DNA from 3 places in the Kluyvera sp. STS39-E genome. Region 1 is predicted to be linked to each of the others. Evidence: riboswitches for the same ligand, from Rfam matches in the RefSeq annotation. Region 1 holds a riboswitch; each other region holds the start of a gene.
The links. Region 1 has a riboswitch for thiamine pyrophosphate ahead of thiM (hydroxyethylthiazole kinase). Riboswitches for the same ligand answer to the same signal wherever they lie in the genome.
Positions count from the first base shown of each region.

Region 2: linked by a shared signal. The riboswitch ahead of thiC (phosphomethylpyrimidine synthase ThiC) and the one ahead of thiM (hydroxyethylthiazole kinase) in region 1 are both predicted to bind thiamine pyrophosphate.
Region 3: linked by a shared signal. The riboswitch ahead of thiB (thiamine ABC transporter substrate binding subunit) and the one ahead of thiM (hydroxyethylthiazole kinase) in region 1 are both predicted to bind thiamine pyrophosphate.

Region 1 covers NZ_JBFQGA010000004.1:126,021-136,523, forward strand. Annotated here, with positions in the region: gene AB4K05_RS09975 (PfkB family carbohydrate kinase) at 1-759, shown strand, start outside; gene AB4K05_RS09980 (GntR family transcriptional regulator) at 733-1,479, opposite strand; gene thiD (bifunctional hydroxymethylpyrimidine kinase/phosphomethylpyrimidine kinase) at 1,549-2,349, opposite strand; gene thiM (hydroxyethylthiazole kinase) at 2,346-3,131, opposite strand; TPP riboswitch at 3,164-3,260, opposite strand; gene AB4K05_RS09995 (diguanylate cyclase) at 3,394-4,746, opposite strand; gene AB4K05_RS10000 (hypothetical protein) at 4,950-5,165, opposite strand; gene AB4K05_RS10005 (hypothetical protein) at 5,719-6,201, shown strand; gene AB4K05_RS10010 (LysR family transcriptional regulator) at 6,234-7,157, opposite strand; gene AB4K05_RS10015 (adenine deaminase) at 7,283-9,091, shown strand; gene AB4K05_RS10020 (NCS2 family permease) at 9,081-10,424, shown strand.
Region 2 covers NZ_JBFQGA010000017.1:16,328-26,830, forward strand. Annotated here, with positions in the region: gene AB4K05_RS24050 (PTS lactose/cellobiose transporter subunit IIA) at 1-260, opposite strand, end outside; gene AB4K05_RS24055 (PTS sugar transporter subunit IIB) at 268-573, opposite strand; gene AB4K05_RS24060 (diguanylate cyclase) at 759-2,300, opposite strand; gene thiH (2-iminoacetate synthase ThiH) at 2,678-3,808, opposite strand; gene thiG (thiazole synthase) at 3,805-4,575, opposite strand; gene thiS (sulfur carrier protein ThiS) at 4,577-4,777, opposite strand; gene AB4K05_RS24080 (ThiF family adenylyltransferase) at 4,761-5,516, opposite strand; gene thiE (thiamine phosphate synthase) at 5,509-6,144, opposite strand; gene thiC (phosphomethylpyrimidine synthase ThiC) at 6,144-8,042, opposite strand; TPP riboswitch at 8,123-8,232, opposite strand; gene rsd (sigma D regulator) at 8,283-8,768, opposite strand; gene nudC (NAD(+) diphosphatase) at 8,865-9,638, shown strand; gene hemE (uroporphyrinogen decarboxylase) at 9,678-10,503, shown strand, end outside.
Region 3 covers NZ_JBFQGA010000007.1:154,520-165,022, forward strand. Annotated here, with positions in the region: gene leuA (2-isopropylmalate synthase) at 1-1,460, shown strand, start outside; gene leuB (3-isopropylmalate dehydrogenase) at 1,460-2,551, shown strand; gene leuC (3-isopropylmalate dehydratase large subunit) at 2,554-3,954, shown strand; gene leuD (3-isopropylmalate dehydratase small subunit) at 3,965-4,570, shown strand; gene AB4K05_RS16870 (sugar efflux transporter) at 4,716-5,894, opposite strand; gene sgrT (glucose uptake inhibitor SgrT) at 5,978-6,130, opposite strand; gene sgrR (HTH-type transcriptional regulator SgrR) at 6,218-7,873, shown strand; TPP riboswitch at 7,930-8,029, shown strand; gene thiB (thiamine ABC transporter substrate binding subunit) at 8,061-9,044, shown strand; gene thiP (thiamine/thiamine pyrophosphate ABC transporter permease ThiP) at 9,020-10,503, shown strand, end outside.

The DNA of each region.
Region 1 (10,503 bases):
GCCGACAACGCGCTGCCGATTGGCCAAGGCATGTGGGCGGAGATTATCCGTAATAATCTACGTAAAGAAGGGCTAGTGAGCCGCATTGACGGAGTGAGCGGCGATAACGGCTGGTGTTTGGCGCTGGTCGAACCGGACGGTGAACGCACGTTTATGTCCTTCAGCGGCGTTGAAAATCAGTGGAACGCCGACTGGTTGGCACAGTTGAACATCGCCCCGCATAGCCTGCTGTCGCTATCGGGGTATCAGTTGGCCTCGTCATGTGGCGAGGTGCTGGTGAGCTGGCTGGAAAGCCTGAATGACGTGACGCCGTTTATCGATTTCGGCCCGCGCATTGCCGATATTCCTGAATCATTAATGCAGCGAATTATGGCCCGCAGACCTATCGTGTCGCTTAATCGTCAGGAAGCGGAAGACGCGGCGCGACGTTTTAGTCTCCCGACCACCACCGAAGCGTTCGGCAAAGCGTGGTTAGAGGTGTTTTCCACACCGCTTATCGTGCGCCATGACAAAGAAGGCGCATGGTACTTTAGCGCCCAGGAGCAGGGTCTCACCGCACCGTTTACCACCGTGGTGGTGGACACTATTGGCGCCGGAGACAGCCATGCTGGTGGCACGCTGGCCGGGCTGGCATCCGGCTGGACGCTTGGAGAATCGGTACGGCTCGGCAACGCCGTTGCCTCTTGGGTGGTAGGCCATCGCGGAGGAGACTGTAGCCCAACGCGCGAAGAATTACTCCTCGCTCACAAAGACATATAGATCGCTACGGCAGTGGCTGATGCTGTATTCAATCGGCCGCTGCTGCTGGTCAAGCGCCACCTGCTTGATGACCAATACCGGGATTTTATCATCCATACGAATGTGCGACTGAAACTCCGCGTCCGGCATCCGGGCGCTAACCCGCGAGCGGGTATGCTGCGGATAAATATGCTGGCTGCGGAAATAGTCGTACAGCGACACGCCAATCACATCCACATCATGAATAAGCTGAGCGGGAACCCAGGATTCTTCAATGGAAACCGCTTCGTCATCGACATAACGAATACGTTTTAGCAAAAAGACATCGCTTTGCGGAGCGACGGCGAGTTGTGTCGCCACCTCTTCCGGGCAGGGAACAACGCGTTTGTTGACCCACAGCGTGTCGGGCTTTTTCCCCCTTAACACCACTTGCTGGGAAAACCCGTGCGCCGCTTTGAGCGAGTATTCAAAGATGTTATTTATTTGCGTGCCGTAGCCGCGCGCACGGGTGACTACACCCTCATCTTCCAGCGTCTGCATTGCTTTGCGCACGGTGATCCGCGACACACCGGTAAGCTGGCTCAGGTCACGCTCGCCGGGCAGAATATTGCCGTGCTCTAGCACGCCGCTGCGCACGGCGTTCTTCACCGTCTCGGCAAATTTCAGATACAGCGGCGTATTATCCGCCGCAGCAATGCGCTCATTGAGTTGTGCTACCAGCCGGGTATGCGCTTGTTCCATCGTGGATTTCCTGGTGAAAGGTCTGGCGAAAGTACTGATTTGAAGTATACGTTCCGCCCGACGCGAAGACTACCACCAGTCGTGGAAATGGTGCACCGGGCCAATCCCGCCACCGACCTCCAGCGTGTCCGCCTGCGCCAGCGCCTCTGACAGCCAGGCTTTTGCCACCGGCACCGTTTCCTGCCAACTGGCATGGCGTGGCCTTAATGCCGCAAGTGCCGCTGATAACGTACAACCGGTGCCGTGGGTATTTTTGGTCATCACTCGCGGCGCGGTAAAGCGCATTTCACCAGCGGCGGTAAACAGCCAGTCCGGGCTTTCAGCGTCATCAAGATGCCCGCCTTTCATCAGCACCGCTTCACAGCCTAACGCACGTAGCGCACGCCCCTGCTCAAGCATTTCCCGCTCGTTGCGAGCATGCGGTGCATCGAGCAGCGCAGCGGCTTCCGGCAAATTAGGGGTAATCAACGACACCTGCGGCAACAGGCGCTGACGCAGCGTCTCGACCGCCGAGGACGACAGCAGCGGGTCGCCGCTTTTCGCCAGCATCACCGTATCCAGCACCACGTTCTGAATCCGGTAGCGTGCCAACCGTTCGGCTACCGCTTCGACAATATCCGTCTCTGCCAGCATGCCAATTTTGGTGGTGTCGATGCGCACATCGCTAAAAACCGAGTCTAGCTGTGCAGCGACAAAATCAGGTTCAATACGATACACCGACTGCACGCCGCGCGTATTTTGCGCCACCAGCGCGGTAATCACTGAACAGCCGTAAGCACCCAGCGCGGAGAAGGTTTTCAAATCGGCCTGGATGCCCGCACCGCCGCTGGGATCGGTGCCGGCAATGGTCAATGCATTAATACGTTTCATGCATTCACCTCCATGTGCTGCGCATGCAGCGCGTCGACGAAAGCGGGGATGAAGCTCCCCGGTCCGCGCCCCTCGGCGGCCTGCGCCCCGGCATGTTTCATCATCGCGCAGGCGGCGGCCACATTGTGCAAACGCTCACCCGGCAGGGCACAGCAGGCCGCCACCACTGCCGACAGCGCACAACCGGTACCCACCACTCGCGTCATCAGCGGGCTGCCGCCGTGTACGGCAAGCGTTTGTTGCCCATCGGTGATGTAATCCACCTCGCCACTCACCGCAACAACCGCCCCGCTTTCGCGAGCCAGCCACTGTGCCGCAGGCAACGCGGCGGCTGCCGTATCCGTGCTGTCAACGCCCCTACCGCCGGAGCTCGCACCGGCCAAGGCCATAATCTCTGAAGCATTGCCGCGTATAGCCGCCGGATGCAGATGCACAAGTTCACGGCAGAATTCACTGCGCAGACTGAGCGCCCCAACCGCCACCGGATCAAGCGTCCACGGAGTTCCGGCGCGGTTAGCGGCATCTACCGCCGCGCGCATCGCCTGCGCTCGTGGCTGGGTTAGCGTCCCAACGTTGACCAGCAGCGCGCTGGCAATCGCGGAAAACTGTGCGGCTTCACCGGCGTCAATCACCATCGCAGGCGACGCGCCCAGCGCGAGCAGTACGTTGGCGGTGAAAGTCTGCACCACGTCGTTGGTCATACAGTGGACAAGAGGGGCATGTTGTTGGAGGAGATGTGCGGTGCGCGTGCGATGCGCAGAATTTAGCAGGTCGGCTTGCATGGTTTGCTCCTGCCTAACGCGAAGAAGCAAGACCTGACGGTCGCTGACTTCCCTACGCTGGCATTATCCAGATCAGGTGGTACGGGTATTTCTCAGCCTTCACTAGGAAGGGCACCCCGAGTCATTTAAATCATTATTAAAGCGTTGCGATTAACATTCCGCTTTTTTGGATCATGCCAGCCGCAGAGCTGACAAACAAGCCTTAAATCTGCTCTGCGCCCCACGCCGTGTTTCAGTTCTTGATCTCTAACCCCATCGATACCTACCGATGAAATCGCCGCTGCTCTTTGCCATTTTTGGCAAAATACATCGCCTGGTCTGCGTATTCGAGCAGGTGGCGCTCGTCATTACCATCTTGCGGATAGTGTGCTGTGCCGATACTGGGCACGATGCTCAAACGGTGACCGTCTAGATTAAACGGCGAGTTAAAAGCCTCATCGATTTTCTCGACGACCAGGGCGGCATATTCCGGTGATGCCCTGCCCTGAATCAAAACCACAAACTCATCGCCGCCAACGCGCGCGACGGTATCCGACTCGCGTACGCACCGTTTGAGGCGCACTGCGGTTTCTTGCAGCAGTAAATCGCCAATGCCGTGACCCAGCGTATCGTTAACCTGTTTAAATTTGTCGAGATCGATGAACAGCACGGAGAGCTGCTGTTGCTCGCGGCGTGCGGTGGCAAGCGCCACTTTTAGGCGGTCGTACAACAGCCCACGGTTGGGTAAGTCGGTCAGTTGATCGTATTGCGCCATATGCTGCAACCGCGCCTGCATCTGCTGGCGTTCAATAACCGTCGCAATTTGCGTTGAAACAAACTGCAGCAACTCTTGATCCTGCTCGTTGTAGCACACCCCGCCCGGATAGCTTTTCACCATCAGCACGCCAATGGTGCCCTTATGTGATTTTAGCGGCACGCCCAGCCAGCAAAATGGATTCATGCCAAAAGAGATGTGCAGCTCTTCCAGACGGTCAACCATCGTCTCTGGCGTAAGCAGCAGCGGCTGACCGCTATGGATAACCTCAGCGTAAAACGTACCCGGAAGAAGAGAAAAAGGGTCCGGCGTCTGCTCAAACTCATCTACATGATAAGGGAAGCTCAACTGGTTTGTTTCATCGTCATAGAGCGTGACCGAAAAGTTATCGACAGGCAGGAGCGTGCCGACGATCGCGTGAATGCGCTGAAACAGCTTGAGCAAATCTTCGGCGGTATGTGCGGCTTCGGAGATGGAATAGAGTGCAGATTGTATCGATTCGGAACGTTTACGCTCGGTGATATCACGCGCCACGCCAATGCGTAACTGGTCGGCCGGTGACCAGCGCGCCGACCACATGATATTGACGACGTGTCCATTCTTATGGACGTAGCGGTTCTCAAAATGGAATTGCGGATTGCCCGACATGACTTCCACTACCGAGTTTCGGGTGATTTCCCGATCTTCCGGTAGCATCATGTCAAACATGTTTGTGCCGATAATTTCTTGCGGTGTATAACCGAAAATACGCTCGCATGACGCGCTCGCATAAACGATATTGGCATCAGCATCAACGGCAAAAACAGCATCCAGCATGAGATCGATAAAACTGCTCAACGGGGCGTGAGAATTCGATTCCATAGAGATATTCAAAGCCTGAATATAAAAGAGAGTACGACTTCAAAAGACTTCCGTCGCCCATTAGCGCTACTGGCCATGCTCTGCACTACCGGTTAAAGATAGTACAGGTTTAGGTCACGATACAATGAAAAGAGTCACATAGCGGGTCAATCATCAGGCCCCCAAATGAAAGCCTGATAGGTGAAAGGGAATACGTCGTGCGGTTATTGCGCCTGATAAATCCGTTTACCCTCAAACATGGTCCACACCACCTTCGCATCCCGCAATTTTTCGATGCTCGGCATCGGCTTTGGCAATGCGCGGGAAAGCGCGACGGAATTGGCGATCTCTGCCAACGTGGGATTCAGATGAAGGGTTTGGCTGATGTAGTCCATCGCCTTAAAGACAGGCTTGCGATGATCCTGTTGCAGAGTAGGCATCTCGGGGCCGCCTAGCTATGACATAAAAGTAGACAGCCAGTATGCCAAATAATTTTATACTCATCATGGGTAAATCAAACTCTCAAACTAATATTTAATTATTAATTAACAACAATAAATTAGGAATAATCTGTTTCCCTGCTTAATTCTTTCATACGAAGCCTTCCCGCCTTCGTCGCATTGCGATTAAATAACGATCAAAGAAAAATAAAATATAATTAAATCAATGTACTCCGTCATATAACTGCCGCCAAAAATCATCTTGGTCGCATGATAGCCAACACGCAAATCAATCGAGGGAGAATAAGTCAACTTATTGTTTTTAAACACAAATAACAATAAAAACACTTTTCAAACAAGACACTATCGCTTTCGATTTCCGACATGATCTAAGTCAATATTAATATAATCAACTTAGTTGATAGTTGCCTCGTGCAATAAAAAGCAAACAGTTTAAGTTTGCCGCACGCATAAATAGCTAATATTCAAAATTGTTATTTGCTTAAAAAAAGCAAAAACACTTGGCAATGTTCAGTAATAAATAAGGTCAATGATGAAAGCAAAACTGATGGTGTTAACGGGGCTGATGAGCGCCGTATTTCTTGCTGGCTGCACTTCCCCAGCACAACGGATGGCAGCATGTGAAGCACAAGGCGTTTCTAAAGACACATGCTATTTATCAGAGCAAAACCGGCAACAGGGTATAAATAATGCGTCACTCGCAGCGGCCTATGCTAACGCGGCCAATGCGACCCGCCCGGCTGAGCAGCATGCCCAGGCAGCGCATGTCGCAGACCCGATGCGTGAAGCAACCCTCTCTTCAAACGTCCTGAAAGCCACGCTTTCCAATGGTTTTTTCACTGCCACCGTTAATGGCAAGAAAGCCACGGTGAAACGGTTTAATGCCAATTTCTATGAAATTCACGGCGCGGGCTACGTTATCTCCGTCAGCATGAATGACGACGGAATTGATAGCGCGTCTTGGAATAAAACGCATGGCCGCGATCATGGCGTTCTGACTGTAACCCAGAAATAAGACGTTTGATTAAAGGAGGCGTTGCGCCTCCTTTATCCCTCCCCCTCACGGAGCTGCTTTAGCAACAGCGTGAAGCACGCCTCAATCATCGGCGGCAGCGCCTGCGGGCCACGCATCAGCGCTACGGTACGGGTGAGCGCAGGTTGCTGAAGCTGGGCCACGCGCAGTGCGGGGTCCTGCAAGTGGGTGGTGTAAAGCTGCGGTAGAATGCCCACCGCCAGCCGTGAACGCACCAGCCCATACAGCGTTTCAATATAATCCACCTGATAGCGGACATTAAGGGTTAGCCGTTGGCTTTCAACCAACGCCCCCACCAAACGCTGAATATTCCCTTTCGAGAACATCGCGATATCCCGCCCCGCTAGCTGCTTCCACGGCAGATGCGGCTGAGCGCCCTGCGGGTCATCAACGTGCAGCACCGCCACCAGCGGATCTTCACGCAGGGGGAAAAGCTGGAGCTCTTCCGGCAGCGCGCTGTCTATGGCCCCAATACCAAAATCAATCTGTCCGCTTTGCAGGTCACGGGCCAGCGCATCGTTGGTGCGATCATGAAACTCAACCTTCAGACGGGGAAACGCCTGTGCTAGCGCATCGGGAAGCAGAGGAAACAGCAGCGAGCTGACTGACGGTACCAGCCCAATGCGCACGGTGCCGTCACCGCCCGCTTCGACAATCTGCTGGATATCCTGAAATGCCATCTGCGCCACGCTTAGCACACGCTGGGCATGCGGTAAAATCGCGGCACCCAGTTCGGTCAGCGTCACCGCCGAGGCGGTACGGTTGACAAGCTTGCCGCCGAGCACCGTTTCAATTTGCCGCAGCGCGCTGCTGAGCGCTGGCTGACTTATCGCTAGCCGATTGGCGGTATCGGTAAAGTGACGTAGCTGGGCCAGCGTGACAAAATACTGCAATTGTTTAAGCGAGAGCGCAGGCAGTCGCTGCCAAGGTTCTGTCATATTGAGCTTCACTCGTGGCAATCACGCAGAATAAGCCGAAGTTATCAGGTGATAAGTTTTTTCATCTGGGCAACCGTTTGCTCTGCCCCTAAAGTAGCGCACATTATCCCTGTGCCGGAGTTGTTATGTCCAGCGATGCTGAAAACCGCCGCCGCGCCATCCAGGCCGCCCGAGGCGAAGTCCCGTTCGATCTTTTGCTCACCGACGCTCGAATTGTCGACATGGTGACCGGCGAAATCCGCGATGCCGATGTCGGTATCGTAGGCGAGATGATTGCCAGCGTGCACCCACGCGGCAGCCGCCACGATGCGCTCGAACGTCATTCTCTGCCGGACGTCTATCTCTCTCCGGGGCTGATGGATACTCACGTTCACCTCGAAAGTTCCCACCTGCCGCCAGAGCGTTACGCTGAAATCGTGCTGGCGCAGGGCACCACCGCCGTCTTCTGGGATCCCCATGAACTGGCGAATGTGCTGGGCGTTGCCGGCGTGCGCTACGCCGTCGACGCCAGCCGTCACCTGCCTTTACAGGTGATGGTCGCAGCTCCGTCTAGCGTCCCGTCAACGCCTGGGTTGGAGATGTCCGGCGCTGATTTTGCCGGTGCAGAGATGGAAACCATGCTCAGTTGGCCGGAAGTGCGCGGCGTGGCGGAAGTGATGGACATGCACGGCGTGCTACACGGTAGCTGTCGCATGCAGGAAATCGTCCAAGCCGGGCTCAACAGCGGCAAACTGATTGAAGGCCACGCGCGTGGTCTTAGCGGCGCGGCATTGCAGGCCTATCTCGCCGCAGGTGTCACCTCCGATCACGAGCTCACTTCCGCCGATGATGCGCTGGAAAAACTGCGCGCCGGTCTGACCTTAGAAATTCGGGGTTCGCACCCTTACCTACTGCCGGATATCGTCAAGGCGCTGAAAACGCTGCCGCACCTCTCCTCGCAAATCACCGTCTGCACCGATGACGTGCCACCGGATATGCTGCTGGAAAAAGGCGGCATCATCGCCCTGCTGAACCTGTTGATTGAACACGGTCTGTCAGCAACCGATGTGCTGCGCTTTGCGACGCTCAATGCCTCAATACGTTTACAGCGCAACGATCTTGGGCTGATCGCCGCCGGACGCCGTGCGGACCTCGTGGTCTTTGACTCGCTGGATAAATTAGAAGCCCGCGCGGTATACGTTGCCGGTAAGCAAATTGCCCGCGACGGGAAGCTGCTCCAGCCGATTGCCGCCGCCGACGGCGTCACCCCGCCGCGCGATACCCTGCGCCTAGCGCCACTTATTGCCGATGATTTTGCACTACGGGTTGGCGATATCGAGCATGGCGTTGCACGTCTGCGCCATATTCGCGGCGCGCGCTTTACCCAATGGGGCGAAATTGACGTCGAGATCCGTGACGGCAAAGTGCAGATCCCCGCCGGATTTAGTCTGATTTGGGTGAAGCACCGCCACGGTCGTCATCAAGCTAAGCCACAGATTGCGCTATTAGAAGGCTGGGGCGAGCTGCGCGGTGCGATTGCCACCAGCTACTCGCACGACTCGCATAATCTGGTGGTACTGGGGCGTGATGCGAACGACATGGCCATAGCGGCTAATCAGTTGATTGCTTCCGGCGGCGGGATGGCGCTGGCACAAAACGGCAGCATCCTTGCCCACGTCGCGATGCCGATTGCCGGTATGCTCTCGGACCAACCGCCGGCAGAGCTTGCCGCGGCATTTAGCAACCTACGTTCCCTAAGCGCCAAAGTCGCCGACTGGGAGCCGCCGTACCGGGTATTCAAAGCCATTGAAGGCACCTGCCTTGCCTGTAATGCCGGGCCGCATTTAACCGATTTAGGGCTGACCGACGGCACCACGCGACAGATTGTCGATCCGGTCATTTCGTCACAACACACCACACAACAATATCAGGGAGCGCCACACAATGGCCGATAATACCCTTCAATCTGCAACGTCTGGGAACTGGCTGGAGCGGCGCTTTGCCCTCTCCTCACGCGGCAGCTCGCTGCGTACCGAATGTCTGGCAGGCGTCACCGGATTCCTCGCTGCCGCCTATCTGCTGGTGGTAATCCCGGGCCTTTTAGCCGTGGGCGGTATGGATAAAGGCGCGGCCACTACTGGCACCATTCTGGTGTTTGTAGGCGGTACGCTCTTGATGGCGTTTTACGCCAACCTGCCGTTTATCGTCGGCCCCGGTATTGGCGGCTCGGTGCTGGTCGGCGTGACGCTTGCCGGCAGCGAACATATCGGTTGGCAGATTGGTCTGGGCATCGCCTGCTGGTCGGGTATTCTCTTTTTCCTGCTGACTAAATTTGGCCTGCGCGAGGTGGTCACTCGCTCGGTTCCGCAGTCTATTAAGCTGGGATTAACCGCCTCTATCGGTCTGTTTGTCGCCGTGCTGGGCTTTCGTAACGCTGGGCTGGTGCTCGCGAACGCCAAAACCAACGCATTGATGCTGGGTGATTTCCTCGCGCCGGGCGCACTGGTAGCGCTGTGTGGATTGTTTTTGGCCATTGCGCTACAGGCACGTCGCGTTCCCGGTGCCATTCTATGGGCCATTCTTATCGCCACCTTGGTCGGCATTCCGGCTGGCGTCACGCATCTGCCAACCCGCTTTATTGATATGCCGCATTCGCTGGCACCGGTACTGGGGCACGTCGATATGCTGGGCGCGCTGAATATCGCTTTCCTACCGTTCCTGTTCGTCTTTTTCGCCTCAGAGTTTTTCTCCACCATGGGAACGACGCTGGCGGTTGGTGGCGAAGCGGGTTTACTGGATGAAGAAGGCAATATGCCGCATATCAACCGCCCGTTTATGGTTGACTCCATTGCGGCGGCCGTCGGCCCGTGGCTGGGCATTCCGGCGGCAACTGCGCTGATTGAATCTTCAGCGGCAGCGGAAGCTGGCGGCAAAACCGGCCTGACGGCGCTGGCTGCGGCGGTGATGTTCCTGCTGATGCTGCTGTTCACCCCGGTTGCGCTGATGATCCCTAAAGAAGCTACCGCCCCGGCGCTGATCTTGATTGGGCTAAATATGTTTGGCGGGCTGCGTAAAGTGGATTTAGCCAACTTCACTGACGGATTACCGGTGTTGATGATGGTGATGATCACCTTAATCGCCAATAGCTTTGGTACTGGGATCGCCGGCGGCCTGCTGTTCTATATCATGATCAAAACCGTCGCCGGGAAATGGCGCGAGATCCCGATTGGCCTGTGGATCTTGGCGGTGCCGCTGGTGTATTACTTCGCCACGCTGGTCAGACACTAAGCGAGTTTTTATCTGGCTAATTGCGGCTAAGAGCAGATTGTAATTATTTTAAAATCCGGATGGCACAAGCTACCAGATG
Region 2 (10,503 bases), on a different contig from region 1:
ATAACCATCGCGTTCATCAGGTGATCCTGAGAGTGAACGGTAATCAGGTTAACCGGCAGTTTGCCCGTGCCTTCGTCAATGCCGATAAGCTGGGTCTGGATACCGTGAGCCAGTTTGACAAACTCGCGGGACTCTTCCATCGCTTGGGCTGCACCGTCGAAGTCGCCCTTGCGCGCGAGCTGCAGCGCGGTTAATGCTGAACTACGTGCGGCCCCGGCATTCACCAGCAGCTCCATGATGATTGATTCTAAATCTTCCACGTCTTTCTCACTCCATTAACTTAAGGGCTTTCTCAAGCACAACATCGCCTTTCATCATGCCGTAATCCATCATATCGATGACGGCGACCTTTTTGCCCAAAGGATCGGCCAACGCCTGCAGTTTAGCCTGCTCGTACTTAACCTGTGGGCCAAGTAGAACGATATCTGCATCGTTGATGTTTGCCTTAAACTCGGCTACCGGTACGGCTTTAATTGAGACTTCAATGCCCTTTTTCTGGGCTGCATCTTCCATGCGTTTAACCAGCATACTGGTTGACATTCCTGCAGCGCAGCATAAAACGATATTCTTCATAATGCTCCCTCATGACCCGTGATGACTCATGTTTATCGCGAGCTGAAACGATCAACAACTGCTTTGCGACGATTGTGTGTAAGGCATCACAAAGATCGTTCCAAAAAACTGAAACCGGTTACATTTTTCGTGCGCAAAAGACAAAAAAACCCGCAATGCGGGTTCTTTGTTGGCTGCGTTTTCTATCAAGAAAGCGTCGTGCGCAGGATGCGGTTTTTACCTTGTCGTTTGGCTCTATAGAGTGCTTCATCAACGCTGGAGACTAAATGCTCTAAGGTTTCCATATGCCATTCGCCTAACCCCGCGCTAAAGGTGACGCTGAGCCCCTCTTCACGCCATGTCCGTTTCGACACTTTCACCCGCCACAGCTCAAGTATTGCCCCCGCTTCTGCGATGAAATCCTCGGTGAAGATGATGGCAAACTCTTCGCCGCCGTAGCGATACAGGGAAAGTCCATGAGCCTGCAGAACGGCAATGCCTTCGCGAGCAACGTTACGCAGCACGATATCGCCGCTGAGATGGCCCCAGGTGTCGTTGATAGATTTAAAGTTATCAATGTCCACCAGTGCCAGCGCAAAAGGCTGACGCTCACTCATCAATGCGGTGATATCGGTATCGAATGCCCAGCGGTTTTTACACCCGGTGAGCGAATCCACGGTTGCCTGTCTGACGTAAGCCTGCTCGCGCTCGCGGTTGGTTTCTATGGCTTTATCCAACATAACTTCAAGACCGGGGGCATGTTTGGTATCACCGGTTTTTATGGCATTGATAATGTTCATCAGAACGCCGCGAGACGCTTGGCGTAGATACAAACCGAAAGTGATGATAATGATACCGGCCAGCGCGAAGCCCCAGCTGACGATAATGCTCTCGTGGTGCGCCAGTTGGCTTAGGGTATGCCCGGAAACCTTATAAATCACGAACCAGTCGGGATTGGTGAAGGAATAGTAGTAGTACCAAGTGCGGCTTGGCTTATCAAAGACCTCACCGTCACCGGCGGTCATGTTAGTCAGTAGTGCTTCAGGCATCACCGTGTGAAAAAGCATACCGTTGTCTGGATGAAGCAACGCCTGTCCACGTCGATTGACGACAAAAAATTCGCCCGGAACCGGCGGCTTCATTTTGCGCAGCGTATAGCTCATTGCCGTTAAGTCAAAGTGAAATGCTAAGGTCCCTTTGAGTTTGCCGTCCGTGGAGATCACCGGCTTTGCGAGGGTGATGGTTTGCTGTTGGGTGAAGAAATCGATATAGGGCTGGGTATAGCGACTGAAGATCCCCACGTCACCCTGATGAACGAACCACGGGCGGGTTGTTGCATCAAAAATGGGAGCATTGACACGATCGACGGCTTGAGGCGCGCGTAAGTAGTGGCCGTCTACATCAGCGACGGACAACGATGAAACGGTCGGCATCATCGATAGCAACTGCATCATCGACTGCAAACCCTTTTCCGGGGAGATGTTGACGATATTATTCAGTTCATCGTCACGCGCTAAATAAGTTGCTGCCCGCCCGAGAATGTAATCATTCTCATGCAGAATAGATTCAGTGTAATTAACGGCTAGGTTATGGGTGAAGTTGCGGTTAATACTGTGATAATCGCGAATGATATCGTTACGTTGGATAATCGTAACCAGCACGGCGACGAGGATAAAGCTAAGAAGGATCCCTGCAAAACTAATAAAAATAGGGGTCGTAAACGAAAGTCTTCTGCTGTGACGATTCATAAAGGTTTCCATTCCTGGGGGAGCATTGCAGAAGACCAGGAGGTTTGATACTGCAATTTCACGCATCTTTATTCATCGCCAAACTATAGTGTAACGGTGAATAGGTGCGTATCTAACCAGCGTTCAAAATTATACGCCATTAGTCATAGTATGAGTATTTAATCCGCATTTTTAGCCCACTTTGCGCGACGAATAGGAAAATTATTAGTAGTGGCGCATGTGGAAAAGGGCAGGGCGGCAGAGGAAGAAAAAACCGCCCTGATCAGCATCGATTGCTGACCAAAGCAGCTTAGAGAGCCGCTATTGCCCGGGCAATAGCAGCCTTTTGTTCCTGCGAGGCGTAATCCGCGGAATAACTCACCGTTACAGCGTTTGCTTCATCGTTGCGAGGTGCGTCCCAGCCAGCTATCCCAATCTTTCCACACCGGTTGTAGTCCACGTGCCGTTAACGCGTTTGCCACTTCAGTCGGCGTGCGCGCATCGTGCGGCGAGAACTGTTCAAGCTCCGGCCTGTCGTCCGCATAGCCGCCGGGCTGTGTTTTTGAGAAGGCACTGACGTTGTTGATAGCCAATGGGATCACATGATCGCGGAACCACGGCGATTCGCGGGTGGAAAGCGACAGTTCGGTATCCGGTGAGAACAAACGAAAGGCGCAAATGACCTGTACCAACTGGCGTTCATCCATCAGCGAAGCCGGTTCAATGCCGCCCGCACAGGGACGCAGGCGGGGGAACGAAATTGAATAGCGGCTTTGCCAGTAGCGCTGCTGCAACCACAGTAGATGCTCAGCAACCATAAAGCAGTCCACCCGCCAACTGTCTGAAAGGCCAATTAGCGCCCCGAGGCCGATTTTATCGATACCCGCCTGACCCAACCGGTCTGGCGTATCCAGCCGCCAGAAGAAATCCTGCTTTTTCCCCTTCAGATGGTGCTGGGCGTACATGCTCTCGTGATAGGTTTCTTGGTACACCATCACGCCATCAAGCCCCAGCGTTTTCAGCTCGGCATACTCATCGGCCGCCAGTGGCTGGACTTCCATATGCAGCGAGGAAAACTGACGGCGGATATCCGGCAGGTGGCGACGGAAATAATCCATGCCGACCTTACTTTGATGCTCTCCGGTCACCAGTAGCAGGTGCTCAAAGCCTAGCGCCCGGATAGCAGCGCACTCCCGTTCAATTTCAGCTTCATCCAGCGTCTTGCGCTTGATGCGGTTGCTCATGGAGAAACCGCAATAGGTGCAATCGTTGGCGCACAGGTTAGAGAGATACAGCGGAACGTAAAAGCTCACCGTGTTGCCAAAACGCTGGCGCGTGAGCTTTTGCGCCCGCTGTGCCAGTGGTTCTAGATAGTCGGCAGCGGCGGGGGAAAGCAGCGCCATCAGGTCATCGCGACTGAGCGTCGAGGCGTTAAGCGCCCGTTCGACATCAGCGGCGGTTTTACCGTTGATGCGCAGACGGATGTCATCCCATTCCAACTGCCGCCAGCGATCGCTGAACGTTTTCATGTTAACGCTCCCAAGAAGCCGGTTAATGGGCTGGTGGCGTTGGCCTGTGTGCTACGGCTACCGGGCACGGCCTGACGCGCCAGAATCCCTGCTTCCACTGCTAGGCGGAATGCCGTCGCCATCATGACCGGATCGTCGGCCACGGCAATCGCCGTATTGACCAGTACCGCATCGGCGCCTATCTCTAGCGCCTGGGCGGCATGACTTGGCACGCCGATGCCCGCATCGACGACCACGGGAACGGTGGCCTGCTGAATAATAATCTCCAGCATCGCCCGCGTTTCCAGCCCCTGATTAGAGCCAATGGGTGCGCCGAGCGGCATCACTGCGGCGCAGCCCACTTCCTCTAGCCGTTTGCACAGCACCGGATCGGCACCGCAGTAGGGCAGCACCACAAAACCCTGTTTGACCAACGCCTCGGCGGCTTTCAGCGTTTCGATAGGGTCCGGCAATAGCCAGCGGGCATCCGGGTGGATTTCCAGTTTCAACCAATGTGTGCCGAGCGCTTCACGCGCCAACTGGGCGGCGAAAATGGCCTCTTCTGCGGTTTTGGCCCCGGAGGTGTTGGGCAATAGCGTCACGCCAGCCTCGATCAATGGTGCCAAAATCGCATCATTATGCTGACGTAAATCTACCCGCTTCATGGCCAGCGTCACCAGTTGGCTGCCGGAGGCGCGAATGGCGTCAACCATCAGCTGCGGCGAGGCAAATTTTCCCGTACCGGTAAACAGATGCGAATCAAACGTTTTGTCGGCAATGCGTAACATATCAACCCCCTGCGATAACCTGAAAAAGCAGGATCTGGTCGCCTTCCTGCACGATTTGCTGGTCCCACTGCTCGCGTGGCAGGATCCGCTGATTCAGCGCCAACGCGGTGCCCGGTTTTAATTGGGCAAGCTCCGTCAGCAGTGTGCTGACGGTTTGTCCCTCGGCGCACGGTATTGCCTCATCATTAAATTGAATCTGCATGCAGCCCTCCACATACCGGGCAACCGCGGGCGCGGCGAAGCGCCAGGCTACGCCATTGGCTGGTTTTCCCGTCAAACAGGCGTAATTCACCGCTCGGCGTCTCGATGCCGCTGAGTAACTTAAGGGCTTCCAGCGCCTGCAATGTGCCCATGATGCCCACGACCGGGCCGACAATGCCTGCGGTGCGGCAGTTGCGTTCAGGCTCCGTAGTGTCCGGCCACAGGCAGCGATAGCAGCCTTGTTCCCACGGTGGCGTTAGTACCATCAGCTGCCCGCCAAAACCGACGGCGCTAGCGGTAACCAGCGGCGTATTTAGAGCCACGCAGGCGGCGTTGATCTCCTGACGGGTTGCCATGTTGTCGGTGCAATCCAGCACCACATCTGCGCCTGCCACCGCGTGACGAAGCCCCTCGCCGGTCAAACGCTGCTGGAGCGCGACCAGTTCGATATCCGGGTTGAATCGCGACAGTTTTTGTTGGGCGGTTTGCGCTTTCGAACGCGCAATGTCGTCGGTGGTAAACAGAATTTGCCGCTGCAAATTGCTCAGATGCACATCGTCATCGTCGGCCAGTATCAGCGTGCCGACACCCGCGCCGGCGAGATAGAGCGCCGCAGGTGAGCCTAAACCGCCCAACCCGATGATTAGCACACGGCTCCCAAGCAGCTTTTGTTGCCCTTCTATCGCAATATCACCCAGCAAGATCTGCCGGCTGTAGCGCATGAAGTCGCGGTCATTCATTGCCTGCTCCCGCGATTTCAAGAAGCTGTGTCGTGGCGACGCGCCAATCTGCCGCTTGGGTAATGGCGCTGACAACGGCAATGCTGCCGACGCCGGTTGCCAGTACCGCAGGTGCGCGTTCGAGGCTGATGCCGCCGATGGCAACAGTAGGATAATCGGCCAGCCTTGCAATATGGCATGCCAGCTGTTCCAGCCCCTGAGGGGCTGAAGGCATCTGCTTGGTTTGGGTTGGGAAGACGTGGCCCAAGGCGATGTAAGAAGGGCGGGCGGCGAGCGCTACGTCAATCTCCATATCGTCGTGGGTCGATACCCCAAGGCGTAATCCCGCTTTCTGAATCGCTTTTAGGTCGGTAGTTTCGAGGTCTTCTTGGCCCAGATGCACCCCGTATGCGCTGTGCTTTACAGCCAACTGCCAGTAATCGTTGATAAACAGGCGGGCGTTGTACTGGCGGCCTAATTGGATCGCGGCGATAACGTCAGCTTCGACCTCGTTATCGTGCTTATCTTTGATGCGTAGCTGGAGAGTACGAACGCCCGCTTCTAGCAGACGCTCAATCCATTCAACGCTATCGACCACCGGGTACAGCCCGAGATAGCGTGGTACGGTAGGGAAATCAGGCTGATACATCATGCCTCCTCTTTTTTGAGGTAGATTTCGCCACCCTTGGCGCGGAAATTCTCGGACATATCCGCCATCCCGACTTCAATGGTCTGTGCGGCGGCGTAGTCGCGGACTTCTTGGCTTATCTTCATCGAGCAGAATTTTGGCCCGCACATTGAGCAGAAGTGGGCGACTTTACCTGACTCCTGCGGCAGGGTTTCATCGTGGTAAGCGCGGGCGGTGAAGGGGTCGAGCGCTAGGTTGAACTGATCTTCCCAGCGGAATTCGAAACGCGCTTTCGACATGGCGTTATCGCGGATCTGCGCGCCCGGGTGCCCTTTGGCAAGATCGGCAGCATGGGCGGCGATCTTGTAGGTAATCAACCCTTGCTTCACATCTTCTTTATTTGGCAGGCCGAGGTGCTCTTTTGGCGTCACGTAGCACAGCATGGCGCAGCCAAACCAACCAATCATTGCCGCGCCGATCCCGGAGGTGAAGTGGTCGTAACCTGGCGCGATATCGGTCGTCAACGGGCCAAGCGTATAGAACGGTGCTTCGTGGCAGTGCTCCAGCTCTTCGGTCATGTTGCGCTGGATCATCTGCATTGGCACATGTCCTGGGCCTTCAATCATCACCTGCACGTCATATTCCCAAGCGATTTTGGTCAGCTCGCCCAGCGTATGCAGTTCGGAGAACTGTGCTTCGTCGTTGGCATCTTGGATTGATCCAGGACGCAAACCGTCACCCAGAGACAGAGAAACGTCATAGGCGGCGCAGATCTCACAGATTTCGCGGAAGTGTTCAAATAGGAAATTCTCTTTGTGATGGGAGAGGCACCATTTGGCCATGATTGAACCGCCGCGCGAGACGATACCGGTCAGACGTTTCGCGGTCATCGGCACATAGCGGAGCAGAACCCCGGCGTGGATGGTGAAATAATCCACGCCCTGTTCAGCCTGCTCTAGCAGGGTATCGCGGAAAGCTTCCCAAGTGAGATCTTCGGCGATCCCGTTAACCTTCTCCAGTGCCTGATAGATCGGTACCGTGCCGATCGGCACCGGACTGTTGCGCAGGATCCATTCACGGGTTTCATGAATATAGCGGCCGGTTGACAGGTCCATCACCGTATCTGCGCCCCAGCGCGTCGACCACACCAGTTTTTCTACTTCTTCTTCGATAGAGGAGGTGACGGCAGAGTTGCCGATGTTGGCGTTAACCTTCACGAGGAAATTGCGACCAATGATCATTGGCTCGGATTCCGGGTGGTTGATGTTGGCAGGGATAATCGCGCGTCCGGCAGCGACTTCATCACGCACGAATTCTGGCGTGATGTTTTCTGGCAGACGTGCGCCAAAGCTCATTCCCGGATGCTGGTGGCGTAACACTTCACTGCGAATGCGCTCGCGGCCCATATTTTCACGGATGGCGATAAACTCCATCTCCGGCGTGACGATCCCTTGGCGGGCATAATGCAGTTGGGTCACGCATTTGCCGGTTTTGGCGCGCTTTGGCGTCAGTAAACCGGTGAAACGCAGCTCATCTAGGCCGTCGTCGGCCAGACGCTCTTTGGTGTAAGCGGAGCTGCGGTCGTCTAGCTCCTCGCTATCGTTACGCGCGGCAATCCACGGCTGACGCAGTTTTGCCAGACCCTGCTGAACGTTAATTGCCACGCTCGGGTCGCCGTACGGGCCTGAAGTGTCATACACCGGCACAGCTTCGTTGTCTTCAAACTGCGGGTTATCTTTATTGCCGCCAATCAGCGTTGGGCTAAGCTGGATTTCGCGCATTGGGATGCGGATATCTGGCTGCGAGCCGGTGATGTAGATGCGTTTGGAGTTCGGAAAGGCGGTGCCTTCCAAGGTATCGATGAAGTGCTGGGCTTGGGCGCGCTGTTCGCGGCGTGATGGTTTAGTAGTGGCAGACATAGCTCATTCCAAAAAGTAAGGACGTGGCTTGTCAGACGACGGATGAAGCAAGAGAGAAGATCGCCCAAGGGCGATACTATTGCAGATTGACTCTTGTTCCCTTCGCAGGTCTTAACCTGATCAGGTTCCGCGGATCCCGAATTAACGGTCTCAGCCCGTGCTTACGCACTGGGCACTCCGACAAGAAGTAACCTCTGATGAGAGGTAATGAATGTAAACTACTCGTTAATGCGGTAAATCTCAAGCCGGGCGTTTGATTTCACTTTCGTCGAGTGCATTAAACGTCAGCATGATGAGCTGGTCTTCGAGTAGAAAACGGGCTTCCAGCGCTTCGCCAATATCGGACAGCGCCTGCTGGAAGGCATAAACGTTATCTTGGTCGATGGCGCTCTCAAGCGTTGAGTCGTAGTAATCCATTATCTGCTGAGTGTTGGCATCCAGCAGCGGCCAGATTCGGGTGGCGTTTAAAAGAGGGCTGTCGCCTTCCATTTTATGGATAATACGTTCATAAATACTGAAATGACCGGCAGAAAGGTAGTCGACCAGACGCTGACAAAAATTATCCAATGCTTTTTCATTAAGACGCATGAATGATTCTTTGCCAGGCTTAAGGCCAACCAGATCGTAGTAAGCCACGAGCAGATGCTTACGAATATTCAGCCAGCGGTCGACCAGTCTGTGGTGTCCTTTTACACGTTCTGTCAGGCTCTCTAACTGGTTTAACATGGTGACCCCCGCATCGATAAGATTAAAATCTGCTCACGCTAATATGTAATGATAATGTTAATAACATGCCTGTGAAGCAAAGGTAGCGCAAGAGATATGGATCGTATAATTGAAAAATCGGATCGCGGCTGGTGGATCGTTAGTCACGAACAAAAATTATGGCTGCCCGCTGGAGAATTGCCCCATGGCGAAGCGGTAAATTTCGATCTTGTCGGTCAGAATGCTCTCCACATTGGTGAATGGGAGGGCGATCCTGTATGGCTTATTCAACAGCATCGCCGCCATGATATGGGCTCGGTACGTCAGGTTCTTGACCATGACGTGGGCCTGTTTCAGCTTGCTGGGCGCGGCGTGCAGCTGGCGGAATTTTACCGTTCTCACAAATTTTGTGGCTACTGCGGCCACACCATGCACCCGAGCAAAACCGAGTGGGCGATGTTATGCAGCCACTGCCGTGAGCGCTACTACCCGCAAATCGCCCCCTGCATTATCGTCGCTATTCGCCGTGATGATTCGATTCTATTGGCACAGCACGTTCGCCATCGCAACGGCGTGCACACCGTACTGGCCGGTTTTGTCGAAGTGGGCGAAACCTTAGAACAGGCCGTCGCGCGTGAAGTGATGGAAGAGAGCGGCATCAAGGTGAAGAATCTGCGCTACATCACCTCTCAACCCTGGCCGTTCCCGCAGTCACTGATGACCGCTTACATGGCGGAGTATGACAGCGGCGAAATTGTTATCGACCCGAAAGAATTACTGGAAGCGAACTGGTATCGCTACGATGATTTACCGCTTCTCCCACCACCGGGCACCGTGGCTCGTCGGCTGATAGAAGATACCGTGGCGATGTGTCGGGCCGAATACGAGTGACATGTTACAATAGGCGCATCAACGCTAAAGGAATGTAAAATGACCGAACTCAAGAACGATCGTTATCTGCGTGCGCTGCTGCGCCAGCCCGTTGATGTGACCCCGGTGTGGATGATGCGCCAGGCAGGGCGCTATTTGCCGGAGTACAAAGCGACCCGCGCGCAGGCCGGTGATTTCATGTCGCTGTGCAAAAATGCCGAGCTGGCTTGTGAAGTCACGCTACAGCCGCTGCGCCGTTACCCGCTGGATGCGGCGATCCTCTTTTCTGACATCCTGACCATTCCAGATGCAATGGGGCTGGGGCTCTATTTTGAAACGGGTGAAGGCCCGCGTTTTACCTCACCTATCACCAGCAAAGCAGACGTTGAAAAGCTACCGATCCCCGACCCGGAAGGTGAGCTGGGCTACGTCATGAACGCGGTACGCACCATTCGCCGCGAGTTGAAGGGCGAAGTGCCGCTGATTGGCTTCTCCGGTAGTCCGTGGACGCTGGCGACCTATATGGTTGAAGGTGGCAGTAGCAAAGCCTTTACCATGATTAAAAAGATGATGTATGCCGATCCGACTGCGCTGCATCTGCTGCTCGATAAGCTGGCGAAAAGCGTCACGCTGTACCTGAATGCCCAGATTAAAGCGGGCGCGCAGTCGGTGATGATTTTCGACACCTGGGGCGGCGTGCTGACCGGACGCGACTATCAGCAGTTCTCTTTGTATTACATGCATAAAATTGTCGACGGACTGCTGCGTGAAAACGACGGTCGCCGTGTGCCTGTGACGCTGTTTACCAAAGGCGGTGGACAATGGCTGGAAGCGATGGCTGAAACCGGCTGCGACGCGCTGGGCCTCGACTGGACCACCGATATCG
Region 3 (10,503 bases), on a different contig from region 1:
TGGGCGTTGACGTAATGGAAGTCGGCTTCCCGGTTTCTTCTCCGGGGGATTTCGAGTCCGTACAGACCATCGCACGCAACATTAAAAACAGCCGCGTTTGTGCCTTGGCACGTTGCGTCGAGCAGGATATTGATGTTGCCGCCGAGTCGTTGAAAATTGCTGAAGCATTCCGCATCCATACTTTCATTGCGACCTCACCGATGCATATCGCCACCAAGCTGCGCAGCACGCTGGACGAAGTTATTGAACGTGCAATCTATATGGTAAAACGCGCCCGCAACTACACCGACGACGTTGAGTTTTCCTGTGAAGACGCGGGACGCACGCCAATCGATCAGCTGTCTCGCGTTGTTGAAGCGGCGATTAACGCCGGTGCGACCACCATCAACATCCCAGACACCGTCGGCTACACCCTGCCGTTCGAGTTCTCCAATATCATTACCGGCCTGTATGAACGCGTGCCGAATATCGACAAAGCCATTATCTCCGTCCATACCCACGACGACTTGGGCATGGCGGTCGGCAACTCACTGGCAGCCGTACATGCGGGCGCTCGGCAGGTTGAAGGCGCAATGAACGGCATCGGCGAGCGCGCAGGTAACTGCTCGCTGGAAGAAGTCATCATGGCGATTAAAGTGCGCAAAGACATCATGAAAGTGCACACCAACATCAACCACAATGAAATCTGGCGCACCAGCCAGACCGTCAGCCAGATCTGCAACATGCCCATCCCGGCAAACAAAGCCATCGTCGGTACCGGCGCCTTCGCCCACTCTTCCGGCATCCACCAGGATGGCGTACTGAAGAATCGCGAAAACTACGAAATCATGACTCCGGAATCCATCGGCCTGAATCAGGTGCAGTTGAACCTGACCTCCCGCTCCGGCCGCGCTGCGGTGAAACACCGCATGGAAGAGATGGGCTACAAAGATACCGACTACAACATGGACCATCTGTATGACGCGTTCCTGAAGCTGGCGGACAAAAAAGGCCAAGTCTTCGACTACGACTTGGAAGCGCTGGCATTCATCAACAAGCAGCAGGAAGAACCAGAGCACTTCCGTCTGGATTACTTCAGCGTGCAGTCAGGCTCCAGCGATATCGCCACCGCTTCAGTGAAACTGGCCTGTGGTGAAGAAACTAAGGCAGAAGCCGCTAATGGTAATGGTCCGGTAGACGCGATTTACCAAGCGATTAACCGTATCACCGGCTACGACGTTGAACTGGTCAAATACGACCTCAACGCCAAGGGTCAGGGCAAAGATGCGCTGGGCCAGGTAGACATCGTGGTGAACTACAACGGTCGCCGCTTCCATGGCGTCGGCCTGGCAACGGATATCGTTGAATCCTCCGCAAAAGCGATGGTTCACGTGCTGAACAACATCTGGCGCGCCGCCGAAGTCGAAAAAGAATTGCAACGCAAAATTAAGAATAACGAGAACAAAAAGGAAACCGTGTAATGTCGAAGAATTACCATATTGCTGTGTTACCAGGTGACGGTATTGGCCCGGAAGTTATGACACAGGCATTGAAAGTACTGGAAGCCGTGCGTCAACGTTTTGACATGCGTATCACCACCAGCCACCACGACGTGGGCGGCATCGCCATTGATAATCACGGTGAACCTTTGCCGCAGGCGACCGTTGATGGCTGTGACCAAGCGGACGCCATTCTGTTTGGTTCCGTAGGCGGCCCGAAATGGGAAAATCTGCCACCGGCCCAGCAACCAGAGCGCGGCGCGTTGTTGCCGCTGCGTAAGCACTTCAAACTGTTCAGCAACCTGCGTCCGGCAAAGTTGTACCAAGGTCTGGAAGAATTCTGCCCTCTGCGCGCCGACATCGCCGCCAACGGCTTCGACATTCTGTGCGTCCGTGAACTGACCGGCGGTATCTACTTCGGCCAGCCGAAAGGCCGCGAAGGCAGCGGTCAGCACGAGAAGGCGTTTGATACCGAGGTGTATCACCGTTTCGAAATTGAGCGTATTGCCCGCATTGCCTTTGAATCTGCCCGCAAACGCCGTCACAAAGTGACCTCTATCGACAAATCCAACGTGCTGCAGTCCTCTATTCTGTGGCGTGAAATCGTCAGCGAAATCAGCAAAGAGTATCCCGACGTTGCACTGGCACACATGTACATCGACAACGCCACCATGCAGTTGATTAAAGATCCGTCCCAATTTGACGTGCTGCTGTGCTCCAACCTGTTCGGCGACATTCTCTCCGACGAGTGCGCGATGATCACCGGTTCCATGGGCATGCTGCCGTCCGCCAGCCTGAACGAAGAAGGCTTTGGCCTGTACGAACCGGCAGGCGGTTCAGCTCCAGATATCGCTGGTAAAAACATTGCCAACCCGATTGCGCAAATTCTGTCGCTGGCGCTGCTGTTGCGTTACAGCCTCGATGCCAACGACGCGGCAACCGCCATTGAAGCCGCCATCAACCGCGCGCTGGAAGAAGGCGTACGCACCAGTGATTTAGCCCGCGGCGGCGCGGCGGTCAGCACCGATGAAATGGGCGACATCATTGCCCGCTATGTTGCCGAAGGGGTGTAACCATGGCGAAGACCTTATACGAAAAACTGTTTGATGCTCACGTGGTCTTTGAAGCGCCGAACGAAACGCCGCTGCTGTACATCGACCGCCACTTGGTGCACGAAGTGACCTCGCCGCAGGCATTTGACGGCCTGCGCGCGCACAAGCGCCCGGTGCGTCAGCCGGGCAAAACCTTCGCTACTATGGATCACAACGTCTCCACGCAGACCAAAGACATCAACGCCTCCGGCGAGATGGCGCGCATTCAGATGCAGGAGCTGATTAAGAACTGTAACGAGTTCGGCGTTGAACTGTATGACCTGAACCACCCGTACCAGGGCATCGTTCACGTGATGGGGCCAGAACAGGGCGTGACCTTGCCGGGCATGACCATCGTCTGCGGTGACTCCCACACCGCCACACACGGTGCATTTGGCGCACTGGCGTTCGGTATCGGCACCTCGGAAGTGGAACACGTGCTGGCGACCCAGACCCTGAAGCAGGGTCGGGCGAAAACCATGAAGATTGAAGTCAACGGCAAAGCGGCGCCGGGCATCACCGCCAAAGATATTGTGCTGGCGATTATTGGTAAAACCGGCAGCGCTGGCGGGACGGGCTATGTCGTGGAATTCTGTGGCCAGGCCATTCGTGACCTGACCATGGAAGGTCGTATGACCCTGTGCAACATGGCTATCGAACTGGGCGCCAAAGCCGGTCTGGTTGCGCCGGACGACACCACCTTCAACTATGTCGAAGGTCGTCTGCACGCGCCAAAAGGCAAAGATTTTGACGATGCGGTGAATTACTGGAAAACCCTGAAAACCGACGACGGTGCAACCTTCGACAACGTCGTGACTCTGCAAGCAGAAGAGATTGCGCCGCAGGTTACCTGGGGCACCAACCCAGGCCAGGTGATCTCCGTGAATGACAATATTCCGGACCCAGCATCCTTTAGCGATCCGGTGGAGCGCGCCAGCGCCGAGAAAGCGTTGGCCTACATGGGCCTGAAACCAGGCATTCCACTGACCGATGTGGCTATCGACAAAGTGTTTATCGGCTCCTGCACCAACTCGCGTATTGAAGATTTACGCGCTGCGGCCGAAATCGCCAAAGGCCGTAAAGTCGCACCAGGCGTGCAGGCGTTAGTGGTGCCTGGCTCCGGCCCGGTGAAAGCGCAGGCGGAAGCGGAAGGTCTGGATAAGATCTTCATCGAAGCCGGTTTTGAATGGCGTCTGCCTGGCTGCTCGATGTGTCTGGCCATGAACAACGATCGCCTGAACCCAGGCGAACGCTGCGCCTCCACCAGCAACCGTAACTTTGAAGGCCGTCAGGGCCGTGGTGGTCGTACCCACTTGGTCAGCCCGGCAATGGCAGCAGCCGCTGCGGTAACCGGTCATTTCGCCGACATTCGTAGCTTGAAATAAGGAAACCATCATGGCAGAGAAATTTACCCAACATACGGGACTGGTGGTGCCGCTGGATGCCGCAAACGTCGATACCGATGCGATTATCCCGAAACAGTTTTTGCAGAAAGTGACCCGCACCGGATTCGGCGCGCATCTGTTCAACGACTGGCGCTTCTTGGACGATAAAGGCGAGCAACCAAACCCAGAGTTCGTGCTGAACTTCCCGGAATTTAAAGGCGCTTCTATCCTGCTGGCGCGTGAAAACTTCGGCTGCGGTTCATCACGTGAACACGCGCCATGGGCGTTAACCGATTACGGTTTTAAAGTGGTGATTGCCCCAAGCTTCGCCGATATCTTCTACGGCAATAGCTTTAACAACCAGCTTCTGCCGGTGACGTTGAGCGATGCGCAGGTAGACGAGATGTTCGCGTTGGTTAAAGCCAATCCGGGGATCAAATTCGAAGTCGACTTGGAAGCACAGGTGGTGAAAGCCGGAGATAAATCCTACAGCTTTAAAATCGACGACTTCCGTCGCCACTGCATGATTAACGGCCTTGATAGCATCGGCCTGACGTTGCAGCACGAAGAGGCGATTTCCGCCTACGAGAACAAGCAGCCAGCGTTTATGCAGTAATTTGTCGCGCCACCACCCCGGATGCGGCGCGACCAGCCTTATATGCCGGATGGCGCTGCGCTTATCCGGCCTACAAACGTACGCCCATTGTAGGCCGGATAAGGCGTTTACGCCGCCATCCGGCACGTTGTAGGCTCCGGCGCAGTTAAACGTCCTTCACCCGCCACGTCATCATAAGCGTCACCACCGAAATCCCCGCAATCACCCAATACACCGAGAAATGGCCAAAGCTCTGCGCCAATGCGCCCTGCACAATCCCGGCAAGGATCACCCCGGTAGAAATGCTATTGGTAAATAGCGTCGTTGCCGCCCCCGCACGCCCCGGCATCAGGTCTTGGAACCACAGCATGCCAATCCCGGCGACAATACCGATAAACACGGCGTTAAACAGCTGTAATATCAGCAGCGAAGTGTGACTGTGGAAGAAAATCAGGCCGACATAAAACAGCACCCCGGCCGCGACGGCGGTCAGCATCATCCGACGTTTGCCAAAGCGCTTCACATAAAAGCCTGCGAGGATCATCGCTGGAATTTCCAGCCCGGCTGCGGTACCCATAAGGATCCCCGCCAAGCTATCTGGCAGGCCGAGATCGCTGCTGATCCACAGCGGCATATCGATGATATACATGGTGTTGCAGGTCCACATCAGCGTCGAAGCAATAAACAACATTCGCACGTTGCTATCTTTCCAACCGCTAATCGGAATCTGTACGGCCTCTGCGGTCGGTTCAACCCGCGCCACCGAGGGAAGCGTCAAGGCAATCAGCGCAAGGCTAATCACAAAAATAGCGGCAGCAATGGAGAACATCGCGGTAAAGCCGTAGTTCAACGCCAGCATAAAGGCCAGCGGCGGGCCAATGACCCACGCCAGCGAGAGCTGGGCGCGCATCACCGAGCTGAACATCACCACTTCACGCGCCGAACTGTCGGCATACTCGCGCGCCAGCGCAAACAGCTGCGGCATGGCGGCATTGGCAATTGAAGCCAGCAGCACACCACAGGTAATCAGCGTCAGGTAATGACGATTGAAAGCAAACAGCAGCGCGTTACCGACCGCCATCAGGCAGCAGAACATGATCAGCTTACGGCGATCGCCCCGGCTATCGGATCGCTTTGCCAGCCCGAGGCTCACCACAATCCCGGCGATGGCGTTCACGGTGTAAAACAGGCCAACCCAAAACGGCTGCACACCGACTTCGCGACTGAGATACAGGCTCAGCGTCGGTGCCTGTAATGCCCCCGCTATGCCCATCATAAACGCCACCAGCATAAAGGCGGCATACACACCGTTGAGACGTCGTCCCATCGTCATTAACCAGAGCATCAGAGATCCTTTCGCGAAAGAATAAAAAAAAGCCAGCAGATAATACCTGCTGGCAAATACTCAGTCACACATGATTAGGCGAATTAATGTTCAGAGGTCGGTTTCGTAACTTCCCACTGCATCAGATAGTTCAGCACTTCAAGCCGCTGCGCGGTCGCCTGACGGGCCAGCCAGGAAACATTTTTGGTAGCAGAAAAATAACGCTGGTAGAACTGATGGATGGTTGACCTCTTCATAATCATCTCCTCGCTTCATCGAAAGTGATTATTGGCCTAATATAGGGATTAATAAATTGCTGAGTTTTTAGCGGGAGTTCCTCTTTTATGCCTTCAGGTCGACTGCAACAACAATTCATCCGCTTATGGCAGTGCTGCGAAGGCCAAGCGCAAGAAACCACGCTGAATAATCTGGCCGAACTGCTCAGCTGTTCCCGTCGTCATATGCGCACGCTGTTAAACACCATGGAAGCGCGCGGCTGGCTAACTTGGGAAGCGGAAGCCGGCCGTGGCAAGCGCTCTAGGCTGACATTCCTCTATACCGGACTGGCTTTACAGCAGCAGCGGGCAGAAGATCTGCTGGAGCAGGATCGTATCGATCAACTGGTGCAACTGGTCGGAGATAAATCGGCGGTGCGACAAATGTTGGTCTCGCATCTGGGGCGTAGCTTTCGCCAAGGAAAGCATATTTTGCGCGTGCAGTATTACCGCCCAATGCACAATTTGCTGCCAGGTACCGCGCTTAGACGCTCTGAAACCCATATTGCGCGGCAGATTTTTAACGCATTAACTCGAATTAATGAGGTAAATGGGGAACTGGAAGCGGATATTGCGCACCATTGGCAAGCTATTTCCCCATTACACTGGCGTTTTTACCTGCGTCCCGGCATTCATTTCCATCATGGTCGTGAACTGGAGATGGATGACGTCATCACTTCGCTGCATCGCAGTATGACGCTGCCGCTCTATTCCAATATTTCACACATCGATTCGCCAACCGCTTGGACGCTGGACGTGCACTTAATCGAGCCAGACCGCTGGCTACCGCTATTGTTGGGTCAAGTCTCGGCGATGATCCTTCCGCAAGAGTGGCAATCGCTACCAGATTTCTCACGAATGCCCGTTGGCACCGGCCCGTATGCGGTAGCGCGCAACAACCAGAACCAGCTGAAAATCCTCGCTTTTGACGATTACTTTGGCTTTAGGGCACTGATTGATGAGGTTAATGTTTGGGTGCTGCCGGAAATCGGCGAAGACCACAGTTGTGGCCTGACGATTCAGGGCACGACGCAAAGCGAAAAAGCGGTTGAAAGCCGCCTTGAGGAAGGCTGCTACTACCTTTTATTTGATACCCGTAGCCCACGAGGCAGCAATCCTACGGTGCGCCAGTGGCTAAGCCATATCTTCCATCCCAACAATCTTCTCTACCGCGCGGGCGAACAGCATCAAAGTCACTGGTTTCCGGCTTACGGGCTGCTGCCACGCTGGCACCATGCGCGTAGCCACGTCTGTGAAAAACCGGCCGGGCTGGAATCCGTCACCCTCACCTATTACCGGGAACACGTTGAGCACAAGACGATAGGCCTCATCATGCAGGCGCTACTGGCTGAACATCAGGTCACCTTGAATATCCAAGAAGTGGATTACGACGAATGGCACCGGGGCGAGGTCGTCAGTGATATTTGGCTCAATAGCGCCAACTTTACCCTGCCGCTGGATTTCTCTCTCTTTGCTTATCTGTATGAAGTGCCACTTATTCGTAACTGCGTTCCCATCGACTGGGAGGGCGATGCCCAGCGCTGGCGGGCAGGTGAATTGCCGCAGGCTGACTGGTGTCAGGAGTTGCTGGCAAATCAATGCATTGTGCCGCTCATTCACCATTGGCTGATGATCCAAGGCCAGCGCAGTATGCGCGGCGTAAGGATGAATACCTTAGGCTGGTTTGACTTTAAATCGGCCTGGTTTGCGCCGCCGAATCCATAGCGCCTGATGGTTAACGCTTAGGGCTTTTGATTTATTCACGTAATCATTACAATGTGCCGTTCTCAACGGGGTGCTACGCCAAAGACGTATGCTGAGATATACCCGTCGAACCTGATCCGGATAATCCCGGCGAAGGGATTTGAGGCTCACTCAAAATCCTTTGCCACCAATATATTAAAGGTGCAAAGTGTTCAAAAAATTACTCCCCCTGTTGGCCCTCATGGCCTTCCCTGCCCTCGCCAAACCAGTATTGACGGTTTATACCTACGACTCCTTCGCCGCCGACTGGGGCCCAGGCCCAGTGGTGAAGAAAGCGTTTGAAGCCGACTGTAACTGCGAGCTGAAGTTTGTCGCGCTGGAAGATGGTGTTTCGCTGCTCAACCGTCTGCGCATGGAAGGCAAAAACAGCAAAGCTGACGTGGTATTAGGGCTTGATAACAACCTGCTGCAGGCTGCTACCGACACCAAACTGTTTGCCAAAAGCAACGTACCAGCCAGCGCGGTGAGCGTTCCTGGCGGCTGGAACAATGATACCTTCGTGCCATTCGACTACGGTTACTTCGCCTTCGTCTACGACAAAAACAAACTGAAAAACCCGCCGAAGAGCCTGAAAGAACTGGTTGAAAGCGACCAAAAATGGCGCGTTATCTACCAAGACCCGCGCACCAGCACGCCGGGCCTGGGGCTGCTGCTGTGGATGCAGAAAGTATACGGCGACAAAGCGCCGGAAGCCTGGCAGAAACTGGCGGCCAAAACCGTCACCGTTACCAAAGGCTGGAGCGAAGCCTACGGCCTGTTCCTGAAAGGGGAAAGCGACCTAGTGCTGAGCTACACCACCTCTCCTGCGTATCACATCATCGAAGAGAAGAAAGATAACTACGCGGCGGCGGCTTTTACGGAAGGTCATTACCTGCAAGTTGAAGTGGCGGCAAAAACTGCCGCCAGCAAACAGCAACAGTTAGCGGACAAATTCCTCAACTTTATGGTTTCCCCTGCTTTCCAGAACGCAGTCCCGACCGGCAACTGGATGTATCCAGTCACCCAAGTCACACTGCCGGAAGGTTTTAATGGTCTGGTAAAACCGCAGACCGCACTGGAATTTACCCCACAGCAGGTCGCTACTGAACGTCAAAACTGGATTAACGCATGGCTCCGCGCAGCCAGCCGCTAATTCCACGCTGGCTTTGCCCGGGCCTTACGGCTACCACGCTGATGGTGGCCGTTGCCTTGGCGGCGTTTTCTGCGCTGTGGCTAAACGCCCCGGAGATTTCATGGTCGACGCTGCTCGGGGATAGCTACCTGTGGCACGTGGTGCGCTTTTCCTTCTGGCAGGCGTTTTTGTCGGCGCTACTGTCCGTTGTGCCGGCCATTTTCTTGGCCCGTACGCTCTATCGACGCCGCTTCCCCGGTCGTCAACTCCTGCTGCGACTCTGCGCCATGACGCTGATTTTGCCGGTGCTGGTCGCCGTATTTGGTATTCTTAGCGTCTATGGCCGTCAGGGTTGGCTGGCACAGCTTTGCGTATGGCTTGGTTGGCAGTGGAATTTCTCTCCCTACGGCTTGCAGGGGATTTTGCTGGCGCACGTATTCTTTAATATGCCGATGGCAACTCGCCTGTTGCTACAGGCGCTGGAGCAAATTCCCGGCGAACAGCGCCAGCTTGCAGCCCAGCTAGGCATGCGCGGCTATCCGTTCTTCCGCTATGTTGAATGGCCGTGGATGCGACGACAAATTCTGCCCATCGCGACCCTGATTTTTATGCTCTGCTTCGCCAGTTTTGCCACCGTGCTCTCACTGGGCGGGGGGCCATCGGCCACCACCATTGAGCTGGCTATTTACCAGTCGCTAAACTTTGATTACGACCCGGCGCGCGCCGCAATGCTGGCAATAATCCAGATGACCTGCTGCCTGGCGTTGGTGTTATTAAGCCAGCGGTTAAGCCAAGCCATTGCCGTTGGCAATACTCAGGTCCAGGGCTGGCGTGATCCCGATGACCGCTGGCACAGCCGCATCATCGATACGCTGCTGATTATGCTCACGCTCCTAATGCTGTTGCCGCCGCTGCTGGCAGTGGTTTTTGATGGTCTCAACGCCAGCCTATTGCAGGTGCTGACGCAGCCGATTTTATGGCAGGCTATCGGCACCTCGCTACGTATCGCCCTCGCCGCCGGCGTTCTGTGCGTGGTACTGACAATGATGCTGCTGTGGAGTAGCCGCGAGCTGCGGGCGCGCAATCGACCGCTCGCCGGTCAGGCGATGGAACTCAGTGGAATGCTGATTCTAGCGATGCCGGGGATCGTGCTCGCAACCGGCTTCTTCCTGCTGCTGAACAACACCGTTGGCCTGCCTGAATCCGCCGATGGCATTGTCATTTTCACCAACGCGCTGATGGCGGTGCCTTATGCTATCAAAGTGTTGGAGACACCGATGCGTGATACCGCCGCGCGCTACACTCACCTGTGTGAATCGTTGGGGCTAAGCGGGTTTAATCGGCTATGGGTGGTCGAACTTCGGGCGCTGAAACGCCCACTGGCGCAGGCGCTGGCATTTGCCTGCGTACTGTCGATTGGCGACTTCGGCGTCGTGGCGCTCTTCGGCAACGAGAATTTCCGCACCCTGCCTTTTTATCT